One region of the Kitasatospora sp. NPDC023118 genome, then DNA from elsewhere that is predicted to be linked to it. Evidence: riboswitches for the same ligand, from Rfam matches in the RefSeq annotation. Region 1 holds a riboswitch; each other region holds the start of a gene.
What was found. A riboswitch is a leader RNA that binds a small molecule or an ion and turns the genes downstream of it on or off. The one in region 1 is predicted to bind cobalamin.
Positions count from the first base shown of each region.

Region 1 (4,744 bases):
CAGCAGCCGGGCGGATTCGCCGCGGTGGGCGAGCGAGCGGTCCGTGATGTCGCTGAGGTCGGCCGGGTCCCGGGCCAGGGCCTGTTCGAGCTGGGCGGCGAGGTCGCCGTCCGGGTCGAGGACGGGCGCGGCCTGGCCGAAGGCGTAGCTGGGGGAGTGCGGGTCGAGTTCGGCGGCGCCGGTGGCGACCAGCAGGGTGCGGCGGCCCAGGGCGGCGCCGTAGACGGAGACCGAGCCGTGGTCGCCGATCAGGCAGTCGGCGGCGACCAGCGCGGCCTGCCAGCCCTGGTGCGGCGGGATCAGCCGCAGACCCATCCGGCGGGCGTCGTCGAGCAGGGCCTCGGGGTCGTGCCGGCTCCAGATGTTGGGGTGCAGCACGACGGCCACCGTGTACTCGTCGGCGGGCAGCCGGCGGACCAGGCGGCGGGGCAGGTCGGGGCGGCGGCCGAGTAACGAGTGCCCGCTCCAGGTGGAGTTGACGACGACGAGCCGGCGGCCGTCGACGGCGCCGAGTGCGGCGCGGTAGGCGTCCCGGGAGCGTTCGCTGCCGAGGATCCGGTCGAAGCACGGGTCGCCGACCACCCGGGCGACGTCCAGGGCCTCGGGGCAGGAGACCCGCAGCCGATCCAGCTGCTCGGGGTGGGAGAGGCCGAGGACGTCCACGAACACCCGCCCCCGGTGGGTGAGTTCGTTGCGGGACAGGCCCGCGGCGCTGACCGTGTCGCCGGTGGACTCGGTGACCAGGCGGTTGTAGCCGGCGCCGTGCGGGAGAACGACCAGGTGGGCGTCCAGCCGGTGCATGGAGGCGTGGACGGCGCAGGCGACGGCCAGGTCGAAGCGGCGGCGGACGGCGTCCTCCCACTCCAGCACGGTGTAGCCGGGCAGGCCGCGCAGGTAGTCGGTGAGGCCGCGGTCGGCGAAGGCGGAGCCGGGGTTGACGGTGAAGTACCGTTCGATGCCGTCCTGGTTCAGCAGGGTGAGGACGTCCAGGACCCGGGTCGCCGAGGTGAGGGTGCGGGCGACCGCCAGCACGCGGGCCTTGACCGGGCGGGTGTTCCAGCGGTCGGCGGGCCAGACGTGGGGGTGGGACGGCACCTCATGATCGTACTCATCCGGGCCGCTCCCGGGGTGCCCCTTGCGAGAGACGGCCGGGCCCGAGTGTCGGTCAGCCCGCCGCTGCGGTGGGTTCGTGGTGCTCTCCGGCGGCGCACTCGTCGAGGAGGGGGCGCATGCTGTTGTCCGCGAGCCGGTAGCGCACCACGCGTCCGTCCTTGTCCCCGGTGACCACGCCCGCCGTGCGCAGCAGTCGCAGGGCTTGGGAGACGGCGGGGTCGCGCATGCCGGTGGCAACCGCCAGGTCGGTGACGGCGAGCGGGCCGGCTCGGTGCAGGGCGAGCAGCAGGGCGAGCCGTCCGGGGTCGGCGAGCAGGGAGAACCGCTCGGCCCAGGACCGGACGTGCGCGGTGTCGCCGATCGCGGCGATGGCCTCGCAGACCCGGTGGCCGTCGATGGTGCGGTGGCCCGCGCGGTCGGCCGGTACGAGATGCATGCGGACATTCTTGCAGGCAGTGGCCTGTGATCCTGGACACCTGCACAGGTGCGCAACCTTGCGAGGGTGGTGCCGGAGCCCTACGGTGTTCCCCGCCGTGGTGCTCGGGAAGACCGGTGACGGAACCTCAGGGGTCCCAGTCCGGAGCGGCCCTCGCCACTGTGATCGGGGGAGAGTTGTCCGTACCCACGTGCCACTGGGCGCCTCGTGCGCTTGGGAAGGCGGGTCCGGAAGCCCCGTAAGCCAGGAGACCGGCCACGGCATCTCACGAAGTCATTCCACGAGGTGCTGGAGCGTGATCCGAAGATGACCCTGCCCGAAACCGCCGCGCCCGTCGAGGCGGCCCCCTCCGTCCTGCCCACCTTCAGATGGAAGCGCGAGGACACCCTCCGCACGGCCGGGTTGATGGGGGTGATCCTGGCCATGCACGTGGTGGCCTTCGGGACGCTCGTCTTCCTGGTCGCGCCGCACAACTACGCCGTCGGCACCCAGGTCTTCGGGGTGGGCCTGGGCATCACCGCGTACACCCTCGGCATGCGGCACGCCTTCGACGCCGACCACATCGCGGTGATCGACAACACCACCCGCAAGCTGATGGCGGACGGCAAGCGGCCGGTCTCGGTCGGCTTCTGGTTCGCCCTCGGGCACTCCTCGATGGTGGTCATCATGGCCGCCCTGGTGGCGGGCGGCGCGCAGCTGGCGAACACGCTGATGGACGACGACTCGGCCACCCACAAGTGGCTCGGGCTGGTCGGCACCACGGCCTCCGGCGCCTTCCTCTACCTGATCGGCGCGCTCAACCTGGCGGCGCTGCTCGGCATCCTCAAGGTGTTCCGCTCGATGCGGGCCGGGAAGTACGACGAGGCTCAGCTGGAGGAGCACCTCAACTCGCGCGGCCTTATGGCCCGGGTGCTGAACCGGGCGACCCGCTCGATCACCCGGCCCGGGCAGATGTTCCCGGTGGGCATGGTGCTGGGCCTGGGCTTCGACACCGCGACCGAGGTCACCCTGATGGTGATGGCCGGCTCGGGTGCGGCGGCCGGGCTGCCCTGGTACGCGATCGTCTGCCTGCCGCTGCTGTTCGCGGCGGGGATGAGCCTGTTCGACACCCTGGACGGGACCTTCATGAACTTCGCGTACCAGTGGGCGTTCTCCAACCCGGTGCGCAAGGTGTACTACAACCTGACCATCACCGGGCTGTCGATCGCGGTGGCCTTCATCATCGGCACCATCGAGCTGGTCGGGGTGCTGCACGAGAAGCTCGACCTGACCGACCCGGTCACCGGGTTCATCGCGGACATCTCGCTGGACAACGTCGGGTACGCGATCGCCGGGCTGTTCGTGGTGGTGTGGGCGATCGCGATCGCCTACTGGAAGCTGGCCGGGGTCGAGAAGCGCTGGACGCCCGCGGAGTAGCCCGTCGGTCACGCTGCCGCGAGCAGCAGCGTGCCCGCGACGGCGAGCCCGGCGCCGACCACCTGGACCGGGCGCAGCCGCTCCTTGAGCACTCCGCGCGCCAGCAGCGCGGTGACGACGGGGTAGAGCGAGGCGAGCACGGCGGCCACCGCCGCCGAGCCGCTGTGCGAGGCCATCGCGTACGTGGCGTTGCCGGCGACGTCGGCCAGCCCGACGGCGGTGAGCAGGGGCAGCCGGGCGCGCAGCTCGGGCAGCAGCCCGGAGGTGTCGGTACCGCGCAGGCCGATCAGCAGCGCGGTGCCGCCGACGGCGACGTTGACGAGCCGCTGGACGCACAGCATGAGCAGCAGCCCTCCTCCGGCCGAGGCCTGGGCGAGCAGGGCCATGTTGGTGCCGAAGCCGAACGCGGCGGCCAGGGTGAGCAGCAGGGCCGTACGGGCGGCGGTCGGCCCGCCGCGCTCGGGGCCGCCGGCCAGCACCACGCCCGCCACGGCCACCGCGATCCCGGCCACCTGGCCGAGACCGGGTCGCTCGCCGAGCGCCAGCCCGACGCCGACCGGCACCACGACGCCGACGGTGGCCAGCGGGGACACCACGCCCATCGGGCCGAGCGCGAGCGCCCGGTAGAAGGCGAGCATCGCGAACGGGCCGATCACCCCGGCGGCGACGGCGTACCAGAGGGCGGGGGAGGCGTCCGCCCAGCCGCCGGTGGCCAGGACCGCGAGGAGGAGGACGACGGTGGCCGCGGCCTGGGAGATGACCACGACGGCGAGTGCGGGCAGTCTGCGGGTGAGGACGCCGCCGCCGAAGTCGCCCAGGCCGGTGAGCAGACTGGCGCAGAGGGCGAGCAGGACGGTCACTGGAGGTGCCAGGAGATCGAGGACAGCACAATGCACTCCGAAGTACAGTCGGATGGACTCGTTGCCGAGAAGGCAGCGTAGTTCACCAAGTTGGACTTCGCCGAACAATATTCTGCACTTTCCGTACTGTGGACACCGGAGGACTGCCCGCGTGCCGGACCCCGACCTCGTCTCCCAGGCCCTCGCCCGGAACCTCAAGCGGCTGCGCGCCGAGCGCGGCCACACCCTGGACGCCCTCGCCGCCCGATCCGGGGTGAGCCGCGGCATGATCGTCCAGATCGAGCAGGGCCGCACCAACCCGAGCGTGGCCACCGTGGTCCGGCTCGGCGACGCGCTCGGCGTCTCCATCGCCACGCTGCTCGACTACGAGGAGGGCCCGGACGTCCGGATCATCCCCGGCGACCAGGCCGTGCCGCTCTGGACCGGTGTGAGCGGCGGGACCGGCACCCTGCTGCACGGGATCGAGGCGCCCGGGCCGCTGGAGCTGTGGGAGTGGCGGATGGAGCCGGGCGAGGAGTACTCCTCCGATCCGCATCCGGCCGGGACGGTGGAGATCGTCCGGGTCGACGAGGGCGAGCTGACCCTGGTGCACGACGGTACGGACCACCCGGTACCGGCCGGCAGCACGGTCTCCTTCGACGCCTCGTACGCGCACGTCTACCGCAATGCGGGGGAGCGGGCGCTGCGGCTGACCATGGTGGTGTCGGTCCCGCCGCCGCGCTGAGGCCGCTTCCGTACGCCGAAACGGCGCCTCCCCCGGGCGGGGAGGCGCCGTTTCGTTCGTCGTCAGTGCCGGTCGCCGTACCGGCGGCGGAACTGCTCGACCCGGCCGGCGGTGTCGAGCGCCCGGGACTGGCCGGTGTAGAAGGGGTGGCTCGCCGAGGAGCTCTCGACGCCGATCACCGGATAGGTGCTGCCG
Region 1 covers NZ_JBVHHW010000013.1:30,513-35,256, forward strand. The annotation lists gene ACZ3UD_RS18390 (hypothetical protein) at 1-1,095, opposite strand, end outside; gene ACZ3UD_RS18395 (ArsR/SmtB family transcription factor) at 1,166-1,549, opposite strand; cobalamin riboswitch at 1,631-1,823, shown strand; gene nicT (Nickel transporter NicT) at 1,856-2,965, shown strand; gene ACZ3UD_RS18405 (EamA family transporter) at 2,974-3,825, opposite strand; gene ACZ3UD_RS18410 (helix-turn-helix domain-containing protein) at 3,977-4,549, shown strand; gene ACZ3UD_RS18415 (type B 50S ribosomal protein L31) at 4,612-4,744, opposite strand, start outside.

Region 2 (4,744 bases), on a different contig from region 1:
CCTCACCAAGGTCCGCGCCGACAAGGAACGCGAGGCCGGCGACGGCTTCGACGGCTCCTGGGTCGCCCACCCCGGCCTCGTCGACACCTGCCGCACCGCCTTCGACGCCGTCCTCGGCGAGCGCCCCCACCAGCTCGACCGCACCCGTGAGGACGTCGAGGTCACCGCAGCCGACCTGCTCGGCGTCCAACGGCTCACCGCCGGCCTGCCCACCGAGGAGGGCCTGCGCTCCAACGTCGCGGTCGCCCTGCGCTACCTCACCGCCTGGCTCGGCGGCTCCGGAGCCGTCGCCGTCTTCGGGCTGATGGAGGACGTCGCCACCGCCGAGATCGCCCGCTGCCAGATCTGGCAGTGGCAGCACCACTGCACCCGCCTCACCGGCGGCTCCCTCGCCACCCCCGACCTCGTGCGGCGGCTGATCGACCGGGAGCGGGCCACCCTGCTCACCGAGGGATCCGACCCCGCACTGGTCGACAACGCCGTGCGGATCCTCGAGGAGACCTCCCTCGGAAAGGACCTCCCCGCCTTCCTCACCACCGAGGCCTACGCCCGCCACCTCGTCCGAGTCCGCGCCGCGGCCTGAGCCGCCCGCCCTGTACGGAGGCAGCCATGAACGAGATCCGACGGGTCGCCGTCGTCGGTGCCGGGCAGATGGGCTCGGGCATCGCCGAGGTCTTCGCCCGCGCCGGCCTGGACACCATCGTCTGCGAGAAGGACCCAGCCGCGCTGCGGGCCGCCCGCAGCCGCATCGACCGTTCCCTGCACCGCGCCGTCGACCGCGGCCGCATCGACCCGACCGACCGTGAGGACACCTGGGCGCACCTGCTGTTCGCCGACGACCTGGAGGCGCTCGCCGACCGCCAGCTCGTGATCGAGGCCGTCGTCGAGGACGAGGCGGTGAAGACCGACGTGCTCACGACCCTGGACAAGGTCCTCGCCGACGAGGACGCCGTCCTGGCCACCAACACCTCCGCCATCCCCGTCACCCGCCTGGGCATCGCCACCACCCGTGCCTCGCACGTCCTCGGCCTGCACTTCTTCAACCCCGCCCCCGTGATGCCGCTGGTGGAGCTGGTCTCCTCGCTGCACACCGACCGGGCCGTGCTGGAGCGGGTGGAGGCCTTCGCCCGGGACCCCCTCGGCAAGCACGTCATCCGCTCCCGCGACCGGGCCGGCTTCGTCGTCAACTCCCTGCTCGTGCCGTACCTGCTGTCCGCGATCCGGATGGCCGAGGCCGGCCACGCCACCCCGGAGGACATCGACGCCGGCATGGTCCACGGCTGCGCCCACCCCATGGGCCCGCTCCAACTCGCCGACCTCATCGGCCTGGACACCGTCGAGGCCATCGCGCAGTCCCTGTATGAGGAGTACAAGGAGCCGCTGTACGCCCCGCCGCCGCTGCTCTCCCGCATGGTCGAGGCCGGACTGCTCGGCCGCAAGAGCGGCCGGGGGTTCCACCGGCACGCCGACGGCTGAACCCCGTCGACCCGAGGCAGCGGGTGCGGCTAGGGTGGGCGGTGCAGCTGGTTCGCCCCGTCCGCCAGGCGGGATGCGTCGCAAGAGGGAATCCGGTGCGAGTCCGGAACTGCCCCGCAGCGGTGAGTGGGAACGAAAGCCGTCAACAGCACTGGGAGCCCCGGCGGGCCCCTGGGAAGCGACGGCCGGTAGGAGCCGGTACGGCCGAAAGGCCCGGCGTGCCCACGAGTCCGAAGACCTGCCACTGCCCGTGCGCCGCGGCGGCGCACGGTCTCACCGGGACCTCGTGGGCGGGTCGGCGGCGGCACGGGCAGGGCGGACGTCACCGTCCCCGGCCCGCTCCTTCGCGCACCCCGCCCGGCGGGGTCCATGCGAACTCGCGAAGGAGAGTTCCGTGACCCGCACCACCGTGTACCCCACCACCCCGCACCGTTCGGCGGCGACCGTCCACGGCTACCCCAGGCAGGGGCCGAACCGCGAACTGAAGCGGGCCGTCGAGTCGTTCTGGGCCGGTCGCAGCTCCGCCGCCGACCTCCTGACCACCGCCGCCGAGCTGCGCCGCGCCGTCTTCCGGCAACTCGCCGAGGCCGGGTTGGGCGAGATCCCGAGCAACCACTTCTCGCTCTACGACCACGTCCTGGACGCCGCCTGGATGGTCGGCGCCGTCCCGCCCCGCCACGTGAAGGCCGCCACGGACCTGCAGCCCGGTACCCCGGAGCACACCCTCGCCGTGTACTTCGCCATGGCACGCGGCACGGAGGGCGCCGAACCGCTGGAGATGACCAAGTGGTTCGACACCAACTACCACTACCTCGTCCCCGAACTCGGCCCCGACACCGTCTTCCGCGCCGACCCCGGCAAGCCGCTCACCGAGTTCGCCGAGGCCGAACTCCTCGGCCTCACCACCCGCCCGGTCCTGCTCGGCCCGATCAGCTTCCTGCTCCTCGCCAAGCCGGCCCCCGACACCCCGGCGGGCTTCCAGCCCCTCACCCTGCTCGACCGGCTCCTCCCCGTCTACGCGGAGATCCTCGCGAGCCTGCGCGCCGTCGGCGCCGACTGGGTACAGCTCGACGAGCCCGCGCTGGTCCGCGACCAGCCGCCCGCCGTCCTGAACGCCACCGCCCGCGCCTACCGCGACCTGGCCGCCGTCACGCACCGGCCCAAGCTGCTCGTCGGCTCCTACTTCGACGCCCTCGGCGACGCCCTGCCCGTCCTCGCCACATCACCCGTCGAAGGCCTGGCGCTGGACTTCACCGGCCCTGCCGCCGCCAACCTCCCCGCCCTCGCGGCCATCGGAGGACTACCCGGCAAGCGCCTGGTCGCCGGCGTCGTCGACGGCCGCAACATCTGGGCCGCCGACCTCGAAAAGGCCCTCGCCACCCTCGCCACCCTGCTCGGCCTCGCCGACCACGTCGACGTCGCCCCCTCCTGCTCCCTGCTGCACGTACCCCTCGACGCCACCGCCGAACGCGACCTCGACCCGCAGGTCCTGCGCTGGCTCGCCTTCGCCCGCCAGAAACTGGACGAGACCGTCACCCTCGCCCGCGCCCTGGGCGAGGGCCGCGACGCCGTCGCCCCGCAGTTCGCCGCGAACCGCGCCGCCCGCAGCTCCCGCACCCGCTCCGCGCTCACCCACGACCCCGCCGTCCGCGCCCGCTGCGCCGCCACCACCCCCGCCGACAGCCACCGCGCCGCTCCCTACCCCGAGCGTGCCGCCGCCCAGCAGGCCCGGCTCGCCCTGCCGCTCCTGCCGACCACCACCATCGGCTCCTTCCCGCAGACCGACGCGCTGCGCGCCGCCCGCGCCCAGCTGCGCACCGGCCGCATCGACGCCGCCACCTACGAGCAGCGCATCGAGGCCGAGATCCGCGAGGTCATCGCCTTCCAGGAGAAGGCGGGCCTGGACGTCCTCGTCCACGGCGAGCCGGAACGCAACGACATGGTCCAGTACTTCGCCGAACAGCTCACCGGCTACCTCGCCACCCGCCACGGCTGGGTGCAGTCCTACGGCACCCGGTACGTCCGGCCGCCGATCCTGGCCGGCGACGTCTCCCGCCCGCACCCGATGACCGTCGACCGGTACCGCACCGCCGCCGCGCTGACGGATCGTCCGGTCAAGGGCATGCTCACCGGCCCGGTCACCATGCTCGCCTGGTCCTTCGTCCGCGACGACCAGCCCCTGGCCGACACCGCCCGCCAGGTCGCCCTCGCCCTGCGCGACGAGGTCACCGACCTCGAAGCCGCCGGCGCAGCCGTCATCCAGGTCGACGAACCCGCCCTGCGCGAGACCCTCCCCCTGCGCCGCGCCGCCCACGCCGACTACCTCGCCTGGGCCACCGACGCCTTCCGCCTCACCACCAGCGCCGTCCGCGCCGACACCCAGATCCACACCCACATGTGCTACGCCGAGTTCGGCGACATCCTCAGCGCCATCGACGACCTCGACGCCGACGTCATCTCCCTGGAAGCCGCCCGCTCCCGGATGGCCGTCACTGCCGAACTCGCCGGCGCCAGCTACCCGCGCCAGGTCGGCCCGGGCGTGTACGACATCCACGCACCCCGCGTCCCCGCCACCGCCGAGATCACCGAGCTGCTCCTCGTCGCTCTGGCTCGTACCCCCGCCGAACGGCTCTGGATCAACCCCGACTGCGGGCTCAAGACCCGCCGCTGGGACGAGGTCCGGCCAGCCCTGGAACACCTCACCGACGCTGCCCGCGCGGTCCGCGCCACCCTCGCCACCCCGGACGGCGACCGGTGACCGCCCCGGCCCCGGCCGCGCCGGAGAACTCCGCTCGGACACCCGCCGACTCCGCGGTGACGCTGGCCCACATCATGAGCGAGCACGACACCAACCTCTACGGCACCGTCCACGGCGGCGTCGTGATGAAGCTCATCGACGACGCGGCAGCCGCGGCAGCAGGCCGGCACGCCGGCATACCGGCGGTCACCGTCTCGGTAGAGGAGATGACCTTCCTCGCCCCGGTCCAGGCCGGCGACCTGCTCACCGTCCGAGCCCAGGTCATCCGCGCCGGACGCACCTCGATGGACGTCGCAGTGGTCGTCACCGCCGAACGGTGGAACACCACCGGCCCGGTCAGCCGGGTCGCCACCGCTCACCTGGTCTTCGTCGCCATCGGCCCCAACGGGCAGCCCCACCGCGTTCCCGCGCTCCACCCGCTCTCCCCCGCCGACCGACGCCGCGAACGGCTCGCCCGCGACCAACGCCGGACCCACCACAACCGGCCGAGCCCGTCCGGCAGCGAGTAAG
Region 2 covers NZ_JBVHHW010000027.1:81,055-85,798, forward strand. The annotation lists gene aceB (malate synthase A) at 1-583, shown strand, start outside; gene ACZ3UD_RS29335 (3-hydroxybutyryl-CoA dehydrogenase) at 610-1,476, shown strand; cobalamin riboswitch at 1,525-1,720, shown strand; gene metE (5-methyltetrahydropteroyltriglutamate--homocysteine S-methyltransferase) at 1,871-4,234, shown strand; gene ACZ3UD_RS29345 (acyl-CoA thioesterase) at 4,231-4,743, shown strand.
Region 2: linked by a shared signal. The riboswitch ahead of metE (5-methyltetrahydropteroyltriglutamate--homocysteine S-methyltransferase) and the one ahead of nicT (Nickel transporter NicT) in region 1 are both predicted to bind cobalamin.

Region 3 (4,744 bases), on a different contig from region 1:
CGGCCGAGGGTGCGGGCCTGGACTTCTCGGCGATCATCACCACTTTGAGGGAGGGCGGCAAGTGACCGGTTACGAGACGATCCTGGTCGAGCGCAAGGGACGGGTGGGGCTGATCACGCTCGACCGGCCGAAGGCGCTCAACGCGCTCAACACGCTCCTGATGAACGAAGTCGTCGCGGCGGCAACGGACTTCGACCGGGACCCGGACATCGGCTGTCTGGTGGTTACCGGCTCGGACAAGGCCTTCGCGGCCGGCGCCGACATCAAGGAGATGCAGCCCCTCGAGTTCGTCGACGCCTACCTCGGCGACTGGTTCGCCGCCTGGGACCGCTTCGCCACCCTGCGCAAGCCGGTCGTCGCGGCCGTCGCCGGCTACGCGCTGGGCGGCGGCTGCGAGCTGGCGATGATGTGCGACATCCTGCTGGCGGCGGACACCGCGAAGTTCGGACAGCCGGAGATCAAGCTCGGCGTCATCCCGGGCATCGGCGGCTCGCAGCGGCTGACCCGGGCGGTCGGCAAGGCGAAGGCGATGGAGCTGTGCCTGACCGGCCGGATGATGGGCGCCGAGGAGGCCGAGCGGGCCGGCCTGGTCTCCCGCATCGTCCCCGCCGACCAGCTGCTGGCCGAGGCCCTGGCCACCGCCGAGACCGTCGCGGCGATGTCCACCCCGGCGGCGATCATGCTCAAGGAGGCCGTCAACCGGTCGTACGAGACGACCCTCGCCGAGGGCGTCCGCTTCGAACGCCGCCTCTTCCACGCCACCTTCGCGACGGCTGATCAGAAGGAGGGCATGGCGGCCTTCGCGGAGAAGCGCCCGCCGGAGTTCCACAACCGCTGACGGCACCCGCGGTGCGCCGCCCTTCGTCCGGGGCGGCGCACCGCCCGTCAGCTCTCCGACCGCCGGAGCAGGTAGGTGTCCATGATCCAGCCCTTGCGCTTGCGGGCCCGCTCGCGCAGCTCGCGGATCCGCGGGGCGGCCTCGGCGAGCGGGCCGGCGACGAGGATCTCGTCAGGGGTGCCGAGGTAGGCGCCGTAGTGGATCTCCAGCCCCTCCGGGTCGATCTCGGTGAAGGCCGCCCGGCCGTCGAGCATCACCACCACGTCGTCCACGCCGTCGGGGAAGCCTTCGGCCAGGCGGCGGCCGGTGGTGATCTGGACCGGGCGGCCGACCCGGGTCAGCGTGGTGCGGTGACGGGCGGCGAGCGCGGAGACGCTGCTGATGCCCGGGATCACCTCGTAGTCGAACGCGACGGTCCCCCGGGCCCGGACGTCGGCCACCACGGCGATGACGCTGTCGTAGAGGCTCGGGTCGCCCCAGACCAGGAACGCCCCCGTCTCGCCCTCGCCGAGGTGTTCGGCGACCAGCCGCTCGACCAGGTCGGCACGGCGGCCGCGCCAGTCGTCCACGGCTGCCGCGTACGCGGGGGTGGTGCGGTCCCGCTCCGTGTCCGGCACCTCGACCACGCGATGTCCGGGCTGCCCGTGTTCGGTCAGGATCCGGCGACGCAGTCGGATCAGGTCCTGCCGTTCCTCGCTCTTGTCGAGGATGAAGAAGACGTCCGTGCGGGCGAGCGCCTTGACCGCCTGCAGGGTGAGGTGGTCGGGGTCGCCCGCGCCGATGCCGATGACGAGGATGTGCCGCATGGGAGGCATTCTGCCGCCCGCTCCGCTGCGGTCCCGTCCGACAGGCGGGGTGTGCCGGCGAACCTCGTTGGGTCCGCCGTGATGTGACGCACGATCCCTTGACCCGATCTTTTCCGTTTCGCCATGATGAGCCGTCACGTTGTGACTCCGTCGATGGGGGAAGTCCGGTCCGAGTCCGGCGCTGACCCGCAACGGTAGGCCGCCGACGTCATGTCGGTGGCGAGCCCGAGTACCCGTCGGCGGGGATGTGTCGTCCCCTCCTCCCGTCGTGGTCTGCGGGCCGGAGCTCCGAGGGCTGCCCGGCGTGTTGCCGACGTCCTCCGGGCCCCTGCGTCCAGGCCCGGAAAGGCACCCATGCCCGCGCTCCGCCGCACCCTCGGTCTGCTCGCGATACCCGCCCTGGCGCTCGCCACCGCGCTCCCGGTGGCGACCGCCGCCCACGCCGACACGACGTCCTCCCGGACCGTTCGTCCCGACGCCGCCGCGGGCGGCTGGCTGGCCCGCCAGCTCGTGGACGGCGACCACTTCGAGTCCGTCTTCAACGGCACCACCTACCCCGACCAGGGCCTGACCATCGACGCCGTGCTGGCGTTCGCCGCCTCGCACAGCTCCGACGAGGCTGCCGCGAAGGCCACCGCCTGGCTGGCGAAGCCCGAGATCATCTCCGGTTACCTGGGCGACGGCACCACCGAGGCCTACGCGAGCGCCACCGCGAAGCTGCTGCTCGCCGTCGAGGTACGCGGAGGGAACCCGGCGTCCTTCGGGGGCGTCGACCTGCCGGCCCGGCTGCGCTCGCTCCAGACCGCCGAAGGACGGTTCTCCGACCGCTCGCAGTGGGGCGACTACAGCAACGCCTTCGGCCAGTCCCTCGCCCTGATCGCCCTGCACCGCACCCCCGGCGGCGCCCCCGCCGAGGCCGTCGACTTCCTGGCGAACAGCCAGTGCGTGGACGGCGGTTACCCGGTCTCCTTCGGCCAGCCCACCTGCACCAGTGACCCCGACGCCACCGCGCTCGCCGCCCAAGCCCTCGCCGCCACCGGCCGCACCGCCAAGGCGGACACCGGCCTCACCTGGCTGACCTCCCACCAGAACGCCGACGGCGGCTTCGCGGCCGCCGGGGCGACCGCCTCCAACGCCAACACCACCGGCCTGGCCACCCAGGCACTGCTCGCCGGTGGGCGCCTCGGTGCCGGCCTCAAGGGCTGGAGCCGGCTGGTGAAGTTCCAGCAGGGCTGCTCCGCCGACCCGGCGGTGCGCGGCGCGGTCGCCTACGACGCATCCGGCTTCAACGCGGGCAACGGCGCCCGGGCCACCGCGCAGGCCGTCCTCGGCCTGGCCGGCACCCCGCTGGCCACCCTCTCTGCCGCCGGGGCGCGCCCGGACGCACCCACCCTGGCCTGCCCGGCCCCGGCCACCCGCTGACACGTCGAACCCCTGATCCCACGAGGAGAGTTCCGATGACCGACACCCCCAGCCCGGCCCGACCGGCCCGCCGCACGCTCGGGTCGATCGCCGCGGCCGCGGCCCTCACCGCCGGCCTGCTCGGCGTCTCCGCCGTCCAGGCCCCGCAGGCCCGGGCCGCCGCCTGCGACGGCACCACCGGCGTCACCGTCGTGGTCGACTTCACTGCCGTCGGCGGCGGCATCGAGACCGGCTGCGCCCCCGGCGACCCCGCCAACGGGCTCGCCGCGCTCACCGGCGCCGGGTTCTCGTACGCCTTCCACCCCCGCTTCCCGGGCTTCGTCTGCAAGATCAACGCACTGCCCGCCACCTGCACCAACCCGACCGGCAGCGCCTACTGGTCGTACTGGCACGCCCAGCACGGCGGACCGTGGTCGTACAGCAGCCTGGGCGCGGGCAGCTACAACCCGGCGCCCGGCGACGTCGAGGGCTGGTCGTTCGGCGCCGGCGCCCAGCCGGGCATCACGGCCCCCTGACACGTGGCAAGCCGGCGCCCGGGCTCCATGAGGGAGGACGGGGCGCCGGCGTCCCGGGCTCATCCGTCGTGGGACGCTTGCCGTCGTCGGACGAGGTGACCGACGAGCAGCACAGTGACGACCGCAGCCACGGTGAACAGCAGGGTGTCGGCCACGATTCCCGAAGTGGTCAGCCACGCTGGTTCATTGCCGTCCGGCAGGCTCGTCCCGGCGAACAGCCCACCGACTTCGGTCAGCAGCTCTCGTACGAGGTAGACGGCAGCCAGTTACGGCGAGCCCGACGGGCAGGGTGAGGACGATCGACGCGAGGTAGAAGCGTCCGTTCTCCGTCAGCCCGCCCTGAGTGGCCAGGGCGGCGATCAGGGCGACGAAGCAGCCCGCCGCCCACCTGGAAGCACTCATCGGTACCCATCCCCCTGTTGTGCGGCCCGGGCGCGGAGCCCCCGGGCCGTCGTGATTCGTCCGGTGCCGACGCGGATCGACCGGCGATCGGCCGCGCCCGTGCGGTCAGCTGCCGTAGCGCAGCGACACGGTGTCGCCGAGGTGGACGGTGCTGGCCCGGGTGGCGGCCGTGGCGGTGGCGCCGTCCAGGCTGACCTTCCAGGTGGAGGAGCCGCTGTTGGCGGTGCCGTTGAGCGCGGTGACGGTTCCGCCGCCGGTGGACGGGGTGACGGAAGTGACGCAGCCGCCGGGAACGGCAGTAGCCGCCGCGTCGAGGACGTCACCGAGGGTCGCGGTGGTGCCGGTCGGAGCGAGGGTGACGGCGCAGACCTTGAGGGCGCCGGTGCCGTCGTCGACGACCAGGGCGAGCTTCGCCGCGGTGCCGGCGGTGAAGCCGGTGGTGGCGGCCCACGTCGGTTCGCCGGCGGCGGTCGGGGTGGGCGGGGTGGCGGTGAACCCGGCGCCGGCGACGGCGCGCAGGCCGTCGACGGAGGCGTAGGGGGACGGAGTGGTGTCGGTGGGCAGGTACTTGAAGCCGCCGCCGGGCTTGAACTGCTGGGCGATGAGGAAGTCGATCGGGGTCTTGCCGGTGCCGCTGGTGAAGTCGGCTCCCTGGGGGTTGATGCCGCAGGCGTTGAGGCCGGACACGGCCCAGCCGTTGGAGTCGGTGTTCACACCGAACATGGCGTTGAAGGCGCCGGAGGAGGCGAGCTTGCCCTTGA
Region 3 covers NZ_JBVHHW010000014.1:134,020-138,763, reverse strand. The annotation lists gene mmsB (3-hydroxyisobutyrate dehydrogenase) at 1-65, shown strand, start outside; gene ACZ3UD_RS20090 (enoyl-CoA hydratase) at 62-838, shown strand; gene cobF (precorrin-6A synthase (deacetylating)) at 886-1,644, opposite strand; cobalamin riboswitch at 1,779-1,899, shown strand; gene ACZ3UD_RS20080 (peptidase) at 1,999-3,066, shown strand; gene ACZ3UD_RS20075 (flagellar hook-length control protein FliK) at 3,102-3,581, shown strand; gene ACZ3UD_RS20070 (prenyltransferase/squalene oxidase repeat-containing protein) at 4,089-4,744, opposite strand, start outside.
Region 3: linked by a shared signal. The riboswitch ahead of ACZ3UD_RS20080 (peptidase) and the one ahead of nicT (Nickel transporter NicT) in region 1 are both predicted to bind cobalamin.

Region 4 (4,744 bases), on a different contig from region 1:
CAGGCGGCTCCGGTCAGGCCGCGGGCGACGATGACGCGCATGATCTCGTTGGTTCCTTCCAGGATCTGGTGCACCCGCAGGTCGCGGACGATCTTCTCGATGCCGTACTCGGCGAGGTAGCCGTAGCCACCGTGCAGTTGGAGCGCCTGGTTGGCGACCTCGAAGCCGGTGTCGGTGGCGTGCCGTTTGGCCATCGCGCACAGCTGCGGTGCCCGTCGGTCGCCCCGGTCCAGGGCGGTCGCCGCGCGCCACACGAGCGCCCTCGCCGCCTCCAACTCCGTCGCCATGTCGGCAAGTCGGAACTGCAGCGCCTGGGCGTGCAGCAGTCGGGCCCCGAACGCCTCACGGTCGGCCAGATAGGCCACCGCGCGTTCCAACGCACTCTGGGCGCCGCCCAGCGAGCAGGCCGCGATGCCGAGCCGGCCGCCGTTGAGGCCACCCATGGCGATGCGGAAGCCCTCGCCCTCCGCTCCGAGCAGGCGGTCAGCGGGCAGCCGGACGCCGTCCAGCAGCACCTGCCGGGTCGGCTGGGCGTTCCAGCCCATCTTGTGCTCGTTCGGGCCGAAGGACAGCCCCCGGTCGTCGCGGTCCACGAGGAACGCGGAGACGCCGTCCGGCCCCGGGCCGCCGGTCCGCGCCATCACCACGTACACCTGGGACGTGCCCGCCCCGGAGATGAACTGCTTGACGCCGTCCAGCACCCACTGGTCGCCGTCGCGCACGGCCCGGGTGGTGAGCGCGGCGGCGTCGGAGCCGGCGCCGGGCTCGGTGAGGCAGTAACTGCCCAACTGTTCGGCGGTGCAGAGCGCCGGCAGCCAGCGGGCACGCTGCGTCTCGGTCCCGTAGCGGTCCACCATCCAGCCGACCATGTTGTGAATGGACAGGTAGGCGGCGATCGACGGGCAGCCGGTCGCGAGCGCCTCGAAGGCGACGACCCCGTCCAGTCGGGAGAGCCCCGATCCGCCGACGTCCTCGCGCACGTACACACCGGCCAGGCCCACGTCCGCTGCCTTGCGCAGCACGTCGACCGGGAAGTGCTTGTCCTGGTCCCATGCCACCGCGTGCGGGGCGAGGTACTCGTCGGCGAAGGCCCGGGTCGCCTCCGCGATGGCGCGCTGGTCCTCCGTCAGATCGCTTGCGTGCACCGTACTCATCCCATCGTCGGCATGGTGAAGCTCGCGCCCTCCTTGACCCCGGAGGGCCAGCGCGAGGTGACGGTGCGGGTGCGGGTGTAGAAGCGGATCGAGTCCGGGCCGTGCTGGTTGAGGTCGCCGAAGCCGGAGCGCTTCCAGCCGCCGAAGGTGTGGTACGCGATCGGCACTGGGATCGGCACGTTGACCCCGACCATGCCGGTGTTCACCCGGCGGGCGAAGTCCCGGGCGGTGTCGCCGTCCCGGGTGTAGATGGCCACGCCGTTGCCGAACTCGTGCTCACTCGGCAGCCGCAGCGCCTCCTCGTAGTCAGTGGCGCGGACCACGGTCAGGACCGGGCCGAAGATCTCCTCCCGGTAGATCCGCATGTCGGGTGTGACCCGGTCGAACAGCGAGGCGCCGAGGAAATAGCCCTCCTCGTGGCCGGGAAGGCGGAAGTCCCTTCCGTCCACGACGAGTTCGGCTCCCTCCTGGACCCCGAGGTCCAGGTAGCCGCGGACGCGCTCCAGGGCGTCGCGGCCGACCAGCGGACCGAAGTCGGCCGCCGGGTCGTCCGAGCGGCCGACCTTCAACGCGGCGATCCGCTCGACCAGCTTCGCCACCAGCGCGTCCGCGGTCTCGTCCCCCACCGGGACGGCGACCGAGATCGCCATGCAGCGTTCGCCGGCCGAGCCGTAGCCGGCGCCGATGAGGGCGTCGGCGGCCTGGTCGAGATCGGCATCCGGCATCACGATCATGTGGTTCTTCGCTCCGCCGAAGCACTGTGCGCGCTTGCCGCGCGCTGCCGCGGTCGCGTAGACGTACTGGGCGATCGGGGTCGAGCCGACGAATCCGAGCGCCTCGACCCGTGGGTCCTCCAGCAGCGTGTCCACGGCCTCCTTGTCGCCGTTGACGACGTTGAGCACGCCCGGGGGAAGCCCCGCTTCGAGGAAGAGCTCGGCCAGGCGCAGCGGCACCGAGGGGTCGCGCTCGGAGGGCTTGAGGACGAAGGCGTTGCCGCAGGCCAGCGCGGGCGCGGCCTTCCAGAGCGGGATCATCGCCGGGAAGTTGAACGGTGTGATGCCCGCGACCACGCCGAGTGGCTGGCGCATCGAGTACACGTCGATGCCGGTGCCGGCGTTGTCGCTGAACTCGCCCTTCAGCAGGTGCGGGATCCCGGCGGCGAACTCCACGACCTCCAGGCCGCGCTGGATGTCGCCGTGGGCGTCGGCCACGGTCTTGCCGTGCTCGGCGGACAGCAGCCGGGCCAGGTCCTCCTTCTCCTGCTCGACCAGCTGCAGGAAGCGCAGCAGCACCCGCGCCCGCCGCTGCGGGTTCCAGGCGGCCCACTCGGGCTGGGCCTGCGCGGCGTCGGCGATCACCGCCTCGACCTCGGCCCGGTCGGCCAGCGGCACCCGGGCCTGCACCCGGCCGGTGTTGGGGTCGTACACGTCGCCGAAACGGCCGGACGTCCCGGCGATGCGCTTGCCGCCGACGAAATGGGTCAGTTCACGGACCATCGGTTCCTTCTCTCATCGTGGATGGGGAGAGGAGGAATGGAGAGACCACCGCCACCGTCCGGGCACACGGTCGTGGGCGCCTACGGCAGTTCGGCGGTTGACGTCAGCGTCAGGGGCGGAGTTGTGCCCCGACGGTCAGCACGGCAGAGCAAGGGGCAGCGAAACGGGAAAGGCAGCCCGGAGTCATGCGTGTCGTCTCCATCCTCGTGGAAAACACGGACCACCCGCGGCCGGTATCCTGACTCCCGGATCCACGCCCGCCCCCAGGCCTTCCCGGCTGGCTGCCAGTGGCCGTCATCCACGAGGACGAACTCCCCGGTCACAGTGGCGGGACCGTGCCGGACTCACACCGGCTTCCCTGACACCGCGGACCTGGCATCGACCATATAGTTGGACGTCCTAGTAAGTCCAGAGGCCCGTGCACCGCGGCGCGCCCTGGGAATCCCCGCCACTGGCCCCCGTGGGCTTGCCCATCGGCCAGGGAGGCCCCGCCCCACCGGCGGCGCGGTGCCAACCAGCGACCCCGGATGCATCCCGCGTGCAGAGGAACCCCAGCCGACGCACGGCTGGGGTTCCTCTGCACGCGATGATCGATGGTCGGCGGGCGGGGCGTTCGTGCCGTGCCTCGCACGCCCGCGTGTCGGCCGGGCGCGCCCGATCGCCGTCGCCCCGGATCAGGTGGGTCAGCGTTGCAGGGTGAGGAGGCCCGGCCGCCAGGGGAGTTGGTCGTAGGGGCCGGTCGCGGTGGGGGACTTGCCCTGGTAGAGGAGCTGGAGGTTGCAGGGGTCGATGGTCATGGTCTGGTCGGGGTTGTTGCGGACCAGGTCGCCGTGGCTGATGTCGTTGGTCCAGGTGGCGCCGCTGTTGGCCTTGCCCGCGAACGGGTTGCTCTCGCTGGCGGCCTGCGGGGTCCAGGAACCGCTCAGGCTGGTGGCGGTGAACGAGCGGAAGTAGCGCTGCTCGTTCGCGCCGCGGGCTTCGACGATCATGAGGTACTGGTTCTGGCCCTGGACTTTGTAGACCTGGGGCGCCTCGAACAGGTTCTTCACGGTGTCGGTCATGACCGTGGTGTAGGAGGAGCCGAAGTTGCCGGGGAAGTTCCCGATCGGCATGCTCGCGCGGTAGATGCTGCCGTTGTCACCGGCGAAGAACAGGTACATGTTCTGGTCGTCGGCGATCAGGGTCTGGTCGATCGGGGCGGCGCCGGGGATGCCGCCGGTGAACAGCGGCTGCGGCGCGGACCAGCCGTTGGGGTTGGTCGGGTCGCTGGAGGTGCGGTAGATGAACGGCCACTGACCCCACTGGTACGCCAGCACCCAGATGTTCTTCGGCGCGAAGTAGAACAGGGTGGGCGCCACCGCGTTCTGGTTCATGCCGGTCTGGCCGGCCGAGGCCATGTCCGACCAGTTGGTGAAGGGAGCGAACGCCATCGAGCCGTACGACGACCCCGTGACGTTCGACGCGTAGACCAGGTGCTTGCCGTTGTAGACCACGTCGGTGAAGTCCTTCAGCGCACCCCACCCGTTCGCGGGCTGCGCCAGCGCACCCGTCGAGGACCAGCGGTACGTCGACGGCAGGGGACAGCTGCCGCCCGGCGGGGTCGACGTCCCGGACAGGCCCGTCCACTTCTGGTTGCTGCCGCCGTTGCACGTCCAGATCTGCACGGCCGTGCCGTTGGCGGTGCCGGCACCAGTGACGTCCAGGCACAGCCCGGACTCGACGCCGACGATCGTGCCGTCGGAGTTCACCCGCCACTGCTGGTTCGTGCCACCGCTGCAGGTCCAGATCTGCACCCGGGTACCGGCCGTGGTGGCGTGGCCCGGCACGTCCAGGCACTTGTTGCCGTACACGGTCAGCTGGTTGCCGGTCGTCGATGTCCAGAGCTGGTTGGTGCCGCCCGAGCAGTCGAAGATCTGCAGGGATGCGCCGTCGCTCCGGTCGGCGTTCGACACGTCGAGGCACCGACCGGAACCCGTACCGCGCAAGGCGCCGCTGGTGTCCGCCTGAGCGGGGGTCGCGACGAGCATCGCCGCCAGTGCCGCCACGGCCGCGACCACGGCGGTGAGCACCGCGGGCAGCGGCCTGCGGCTGGAA
Region 4 covers NZ_JBVHHW010000014.1:140,657-145,400, forward strand. The annotation lists gene ACZ3UD_RS20105 (acyl-CoA dehydrogenase family protein) at 1-1,154, opposite strand, end outside; gene ACZ3UD_RS20110 (CoA-acylating methylmalonate-semialdehyde dehydrogenase) at 1,151-2,650, opposite strand; cobalamin riboswitch at 2,862-3,054, opposite strand; gene ACZ3UD_RS20115 (non-reducing end alpha-L-arabinofuranosidase family hydrolase) at 3,334-4,744, opposite strand, start outside.
Region 4: linked by a shared signal. The riboswitch ahead of ACZ3UD_RS20110 (CoA-acylating methylmalonate-semialdehyde dehydrogenase) and the one ahead of nicT (Nickel transporter NicT) in region 1 are both predicted to bind cobalamin.